Regions from separate parts of the Arthrobacter pigmenti genome, predicted to be linked through region 2. Evidence: predicted binding sites of a transcription regulator. Region 2 holds the regulator's gene; each other region holds the start of a gene.
What was found. Region 2 encodes HrcA, which represses chaperone genes, less so after heat shock. Its sites were predicted from a motif close to TTNGCACTCGNNNNNNNCGAGTGCNAA; they were not measured.
Positions count from the first base shown of each region.

Region 1: a site for HrcA is predicted at 1,311-1,337, ahead of groL (chaperonin GroEL). Genes of this name have one in related genera too.
Region 3: a site for HrcA is predicted at 722-748, ahead of groES (co-chaperone GroES). Genes of this name have one in related genera too.

Region 1 covers NZ_JAATJL010000001.1:387,085-389,351, reverse strand. Annotated here, with positions in the region: gene groL (chaperonin GroEL) at 1-1,163, opposite strand, end outside; gene BJ994_RS01895 (cold-shock protein) at 1,455-1,661, opposite strand; gene BJ994_RS01890 (LytR C-terminal domain-containing protein) at 1,788-2,267, opposite strand, start outside.
Region 2 covers NZ_JAATJL010000001.1:1,636,091-1,638,357, forward strand. Annotated here, with positions in the region: gene dnaJ (molecular chaperone DnaJ) at 1-378, opposite strand, end outside; gene hrcA (heat-inducible transcriptional repressor HrcA) at 446-1,462, opposite strand; gene BJ994_RS07495 (DUF3097 domain-containing protein) at 1,605-2,267, shown strand, end outside.
Region 3 covers NZ_JAATJL010000001.1:2,363,702-2,365,968, reverse strand. Annotated here, with positions in the region: gene BJ994_RS10915 (nucleoside/nucleotide kinase family protein) at 1-585, shown strand, start outside; gene groES (co-chaperone GroES) at 886-1,182, shown strand; gene groL (chaperonin GroEL) at 1,268-2,267, shown strand, end outside.

The DNA of each region.
Region 1 (2,267 bases), 1.2 Mb from region 2:
TTGAGTTCAACCTCGGTTGCGGCTCCGGCCTTGATGACTGCAACGCCGCCGGCCAGCTTGGCCAGGCGCTCCTGCAGCTTCTCGCGGTCGTAGTCCGAGTCGGAGTTCTCAATTTCGGCACGGATCTGGGCCACGCGGCCGGCGATCTCGTCAGCGTTTCCGGCACCCTCGACGATGGTGGTCTCATCCTTGGTGACAACAACCTTGCGGGCCGAACCAAGCAGGTCCAGGGTTGCGTTCTCCAGCTTGAGGCCAACTTCCTCGGCGATGACCTGGCCACCGGTGAGGATGGCGATATCGGCCAACTGAGCCTTGCGGCGGTCACCGAAGCCCGGAGCCTTGACGGCAACAGACTTGAAGGTGCCGCGGATCTTGTTGACCACGAGGGTAGCCAGGGCTTCACCCTCGATGTCTTCGGCGATGATCAGCAGCGGCTTGCCGGACTGCATGACCTTCTCGAGGACGGCAACGAGGTCCTTGACGTTGGAGATCTTCGAGTTGACGATCAGGATGTAGGGGTCTTCGAGGACCGTTTCCTGGCGCTCTGCGTCGGTGACGAAGTAGCCGGAGATGTAGCCCTTGTCGAAGCGCATGCCCTCGGTGAGCTCAAGCTCAAGACCGAAGGTGTTGGACTCCTCGACGGTGATGACGCCTTCCTTGCCAACCTTGTCGAGGGCTTCGGCGATCAGGTCGCCGATCTGCTGGTCCCCTGCGGAGATCGAAGCGGTAGCGGCGATCTCTTCCTTCGTCTCGATCTCCTTGGCGGAGGCGAGCAACTCGGCGGTCACAGCGTCAACGGCCTTCTCGATGCCGCGCTTGAGGCTGAGGGGATCGGCACCTGCGGCTACGTTACGCAGGCCTTCCTTGACCAGGGCCTGGGCGAGCACAGTGGCGGTGGTGGTACCGTCACCGGCGACGTCGTCAGTCTTCTTGGCAACTTCCTTGACCAGCTCGGCGCCGATCTTTTCGAACGGGTCGTCCAGTTCGATCTCCTTGGCGATGGACACGCCATCGTTGGTGATCGTGGGGGCGCCCCACTTCTTCTCGAGGACAACGTTGCGCCCGCGGGGGCCCAGCGTTACCTTGACTGCATCAGCGAGGATGTTCAACCCGCGCTCGAGGCCGCGGCGAGCCTCTTCATCAAAAGAAATGATCTTGGCCATAACGGCTTAGGTCCTTTCGGGGACGGTCTTGATCAGCTGCTACCGGTCTGCGATGCCCGCGACGGACGGACTTCACCGGGATGATCTCTGTACGTCCCGGTTCTGCCCTCACCGCAGAAGGTGCTTGTTCACTCGAAAGGCGACGCCTTAGCAGTCGTCACGCTCGAGTGCTAAGTCAATAATTAGCACTCTAGAGGTGTGAGTGCAAGCTGTTCGCGTTGGGAAAACAACGACGACGGCGCGCCCCCGTGTGGGGAACGCGCCGTCGTCGTTCTGGAACGTAGGTGCGGATCAGGATGCCAGCCGCACGGCTTCAGCCTGCGGCCCCTTCTGCCCTTCTCCGATCTCAAACTCCACCCGCTGCCCCTCATCGAGTGCGCGGTAGCCTTCCATCTGGATCGCGGACCAATGCACAAATACGTCCGCTCCACCTTCATCTACGGTGATGAAGCCGTATCCCTTTTCAGCGTTGAACCATTTAACGGTTCCCTGCGCCATGTTGTTCTCCCACTGTGTAGATCCCCCGCTTGCTGTTGATGGCGGGGCTGCAATACATCTAATCCCACTTGAGGACGTCAGTGATGCAGAACACAGTGAATGTTATTGATCCTTAACCGGACCGGATTACTGGAAGCCGGGCCCAACCACGACGGTTATGTTTTCGGAGAAACCAGCGTTGCCCTGGACCGTGGTTATGCCGAGCACTCGCCCAAGCTCTTCGGCGGAAGCACGCTGCTCCTCCCCGTTATACAGGATGAGAGAACTCTGCACCGGCTGCCCAGCCCAGTTAGCAATCTGGGTTACATTCCAGCCGTCAGTCTGCAGCCGCCCTGCCGCAGTGCTGGCCAGGCCGGCAACCGTAGTGGCGTTGAGCACTGCTACGGGTTGCGCCCTGTCGACGACGGCCTCCGGCTCCGTCTCAACAGGTGTAGGTTCCGGCGTGGGCGCTTCGGAAGGACTCGGCTCCTCGCTGGGAGCCGCACTGGCGGTTTCCTCCGTTGATGGCGTTGACGGCGCCGCGCTGGAAGTCTCCGGTGCTGATTCGCTTGCCTGGCCGATTCCGAGCCGCGGGAAAATGAAGTAGGCGGCAAAGCCTACTGCCAG
Region 2 (2,267 bases):
GAAAACCGTGTCCTTCAGGTCGATACGCACATTGATCAAGGCATCCTGCCCGCGCTGCGTGCGGGACGGCGGGCCACTCGGCCCGCCGCCACCGAAGAACGTCTCGAAAATGTCCTGGAAGGCAAACCCGGACCCTGAATAACCGCTCCCGAAACCGTTATCAGTACCATTTTCATTGCCGGTGGTGTCGTACACGCGGCGCTTTTGCGGGTCTGAAAGAACCTCGTACGCGCGTGTGACCAGCTTGAACTGATCGGCAGCCTCCGGCCCCTGGTTCACATCCGGATGGAGCTTGCGGGCGAGCTTCCGGTACGCCTTCTTGATCTCTTCTCCGCTGGCATCGCGTGCGACGCCGAGGACTTCGTAGTGATTACTCACTCCTGCACATCACTTCCTGTGGTTCTTACCGTGCAAACGGTTGTGGATTATGGGCCCCGTCATCCGGTCACGATTCATCGAGGATGCGGGAAAGATAACGAGCAACCGCTCGTACAGCGGCCATGGTTGTTGGGTAATCCATTCTCGTGGGACCGAGTACCCCCACCTTCGCCAATGCATCCGGTCCGTAACCCGTTGCAATTACCGAAGCTTCGGACAGGCCCCCGTGCGGATTCTCGCGTCCAATACGTACGGACACGCCGAGCGCGTCCTGCTTCATTTCGGACAAAAGGTGCAGCATAACGACCTGCTCCTCCAACGCTTCAAGGACCGGCCCGATGGTCAAGGGGAAGTCGAGTGTGGAACGCGCAAGGTTAGCCGTGCCCGCCAGAACGATCCTGTCTTCCCTATTGGAAGCCGAAAGTTGTTCCAGACTTTGCCCGAGCGATTGTGCCATGCCCTGCAGCGCCTGCGGGAGCGCAGCGATACACACGGCAAGCTCCTGGGGCACGGCGGCGAGACGAACGCCTGCAACCTTCTCAAGAAAGCGCTGGCGCAGGTCCGCCAGGTCGGATTCCTTTGTCTCCGCAGGAACCACCTCCACCCTCTGTTGTACGGCGCCGTTGGTGGAGATCAACACGACCAGTACGCGTCCGGGAGCAAGCAATACAAACTCTATATGCCGGACCGCAGCGCCGCCCAGATGCGGGTACTGCACAACCGCAACCTGGTTGGTCAGCTGTGCCAGCAGTCTCACAGTCCGGTCAAGTACGTCGTCGAGATCCTCGGCGCTCTCAAGCAGAGATTGAATCGCCTTCTTTTCGGGACCGGAGAGCGGCTTCACCTCGGCGATCCTGTCAACGAAAAGCCGGTACCCCTTGTCAGTCGGAATCCGCCCCGAACTTGTGTGCGGAGCGGTGATCAGTCCCTCTTCTTCGAGGAGGGCCATGTCGTTCCTGATAGTGGCCGAGGACACACCAAGCCGGTGGCGCTCGACGAGGGCCTTGGATCCCACGGGCTCCCGGGAATGCACATAGTCCTCGACGATGGCACGCAGCACCTCAAGCCTTCTGGGCTCGCTCATGTTCACCTCCGATGTCCTCAGCCGCATCATCAACGAATTAGCACTCAACACGCCTAAGTGCCAAGTCTAATACGCTCCGACCGATTGTTAGCATTGGGGCGGTCCCGCGAAGGACGCGGAATCCGGAGGCGAGCTTTCTTACATGTCACATCATCCGTGGGGATCCCAGGATCTTTCAGCACCACGATCATCCCCCCTTGAGAAGGTGGAGGCGCAACCAGGCGTCGTCCTGGAGGACGTTCAGAGTGGGTTCGTTGGAGCGATCCTCAGCACGGAGAAGTCCGGCGGGCTCCATGTCATGGTGCTCGAAGACCGCCGCGGCAAACGACGCACCTTTCCGATTGGTTTTGGATTTCATGTCGACGGTGCCCCAGTCGAGGTCATCGCACCTCTCGGTGTCCCGGACAACTACCCGCAACGCACTGCCTCAGGGTCTGTCCGGGTATCGAATCAACGGGCGCGGGTCGCGCGCGCCGGCAGGATCTGGGTCGAGGGTAAACACGACGCGGAACTGGTGGAAAAGGTCTGGGGAGATGACTTGCGGGTGGAGGGCATTGTCGTCGAGCCTCTACACGGCGTCGATGACCTCGCCGCCGTCGTGCGGGCATTCCAGCCAGGCCAGTCGCGACGCCTTGGGATTCTTGTAGACCACCTCCTGCCCGGCACGAAGGAGGCCCGCATCGCCGACGAAGCGATGCGGATTCCCGGAGCGCCGGGAAATGTGCTGATCGTCGGGCATCCTTACGTGGACGTCTGGCAAGCCGTCAAACCAAGGGCGCTAGGCATGGATACCTGGCCCGAGATC
Region 3 (2,267 bases), 730 kb from region 2:
GACGGTGTGGATGGTTCGGGCAAGACGACGTTCGCTGATTCCCTTGCGGCTCTGGCCTCGCGTGATGGCCGGGCTGTGGTCCGTATCGGGCTGGATAACTTCCTGAAGGCAAGCGCAGTGCGTTACCGGCGCGGACGGGACTCTCCCGAGGGTTTCTGGCTCGATTCCTATAACTACGGGCGGTTTCGCGAGTGGGTGCTGGAGCCGCTTCGCGGTGACGGGTTCTACCGGGAGGCCTGCCATGACCTTGCCACTGATAGTTCCCTCTGTCCGCCGTTGCAGCAGGCACCATCCGATTGCCTCGTGCTGATTGATGGCATGTTCCTGCACCGGGACGAGCTTGCTGGGGTTTGGGATGTGTCGGTGTTCCTGGACGTGCCGTTTACGGTGACGGCTGAGCGGATGGCAATCCGCGACGGGTCCAATCCCGATCCTGAACATCTCTCCATGCGGCGGTATGTGCAGGGGCAAAGGCTTTACCTCGGCGGATGCGATCCGGCGTCCAGGGCTACGTTCGTGGTGGACAATTCCGATCCGGGTGCGCGTCGTTTCGTCGAGCCGGAATCCGTTTCCTACCGTGCGTGAGCTCTACCCGGTCGATTCCGCGCAGGTCTCGTCAGAGGGCGACGCGTTTGCAGCGCGTGTCGGGGGCGACTCGCCGTCGTGTCTGGCCGAACCTGCACGGAATCGACAGACAGAACAGACGTGAAGTGACAACTCTCTGGCACTCGCCTTGACCGAGTGCTAACCGTTGCATAAAGTCAGACTTGGCACTCTCATCATGAGGGTGCTAATCCTTCGAGGATGCGCCAACCGGCACCGCGACGACGGTCAGCGCCTGCTCGAAACCTAAGATTCATACAACCAAGTGAAGGAGAGGTCCGAGTGTCGGTCTCTATCAAGCCTCTTGAAGATCGTATTGTTGTCCGGCCGCTGGAAGGCGAGCAGACCACTGCTTCCGGCCTGGTCATCCCGGACACCGCCAAGGAAAAGCCCCAGGAGGGCGAAGTCGTCGCAGTAGGCCCCGGCCGCGTTGACGACAACGGCAACCGTGTTCCGGTTGACGTTTCCGAAGGCGACGTCGTCATCTACTCCAAGTACGGTGGCACCGAGGTCAAGCACGGCGGCCAGGAGTACCTGGTTCTTTCCGCCCGCGACGTCCTGGCGATCGTCGTCAAGTAGTTGTGCAGAAGAACCCCGGTCACCATTGGCCGGGGTTCTTTTCCTGCTGGTACACACCCCTGCACACGCCTGAAAGGAACAAGATATGGCAAAGCAGTTGGAGTTCAACGACGCCGCGCGCCGCAAGCTCGAAGCCGGCGTCGACAAGCTGGCCGACACCGTCAAGGTGACCCTCGGCCCGCGGGGACGCAACGTCGTCCTCGACAAGAAGTGGGGCGCACCCACCATCACCAACGACGGCGTGACCATCGCACGTGAGGTGGAGCTGGACGACCCCTATGAGAACCTTGGCGCCCAGCTTGCCAAGGAAGTTGCCACCAAGACCAACGACGTCGCCGGTGACGGCACGACGACGGCCACAGTCCTCGCGCAGGCACTGGTCAAGGAAGGCCTCCGCAACGTTGCAGCAGGTGCCGCTCCCGGCGCCCTGAAGCGCGGCATCGAGGTTTCCATCGAGGCTGTTGCCGATCGCCTGCTGGAAAACGCCCGTGAGGTTGTCGGAAAGCAGACCGCCAATGTCGCTGCCATCTCGGCCCAGAGCCAGGAAGTCGGCGACCTGCTGGCCGAGGCTTTCGAGAAGGTCGGCAAGGACGGCGTCATCACGATCGAGGAATCCTCGACCACGCAGACCGAACTGGTCCTCACCGAGGGCATGCAGTTCGACAAGGGATACCTCAGCCCGTACTTCGTGACTGACGCAGAGCGCCAGGAAGCTGTCCTCGAAGACGCACTGATCCTGATCAACTCCGGCAAGATTTCGGCGCTGCAGGAATTCCTGCCGCTGCTTGAAAAGGCGCTGCAGGCGGGCAAGCCGCTCTTCATCATCGCTGAGGATATCGAGGGCGAGGCGCTGTCCACTCTTGTGGTGAACAAGATCCGCGGCACCCTCAACGTGGTTGCAGTCAAGGCACCCGGCTTCGGCGACCGCCGCAAGGCCATGCTCCAGGACATCGCAACCCTCACGGGTGCGCAGGTTGTCTCGCCGGATCTCGGTCTGAAGCTCGATCAGGTTGGCCTTGAGGTCATGGGTTCGGCCCGCCGCATCACCGTCACGAAGGACAACACGACCATCGTCGACGGCACCG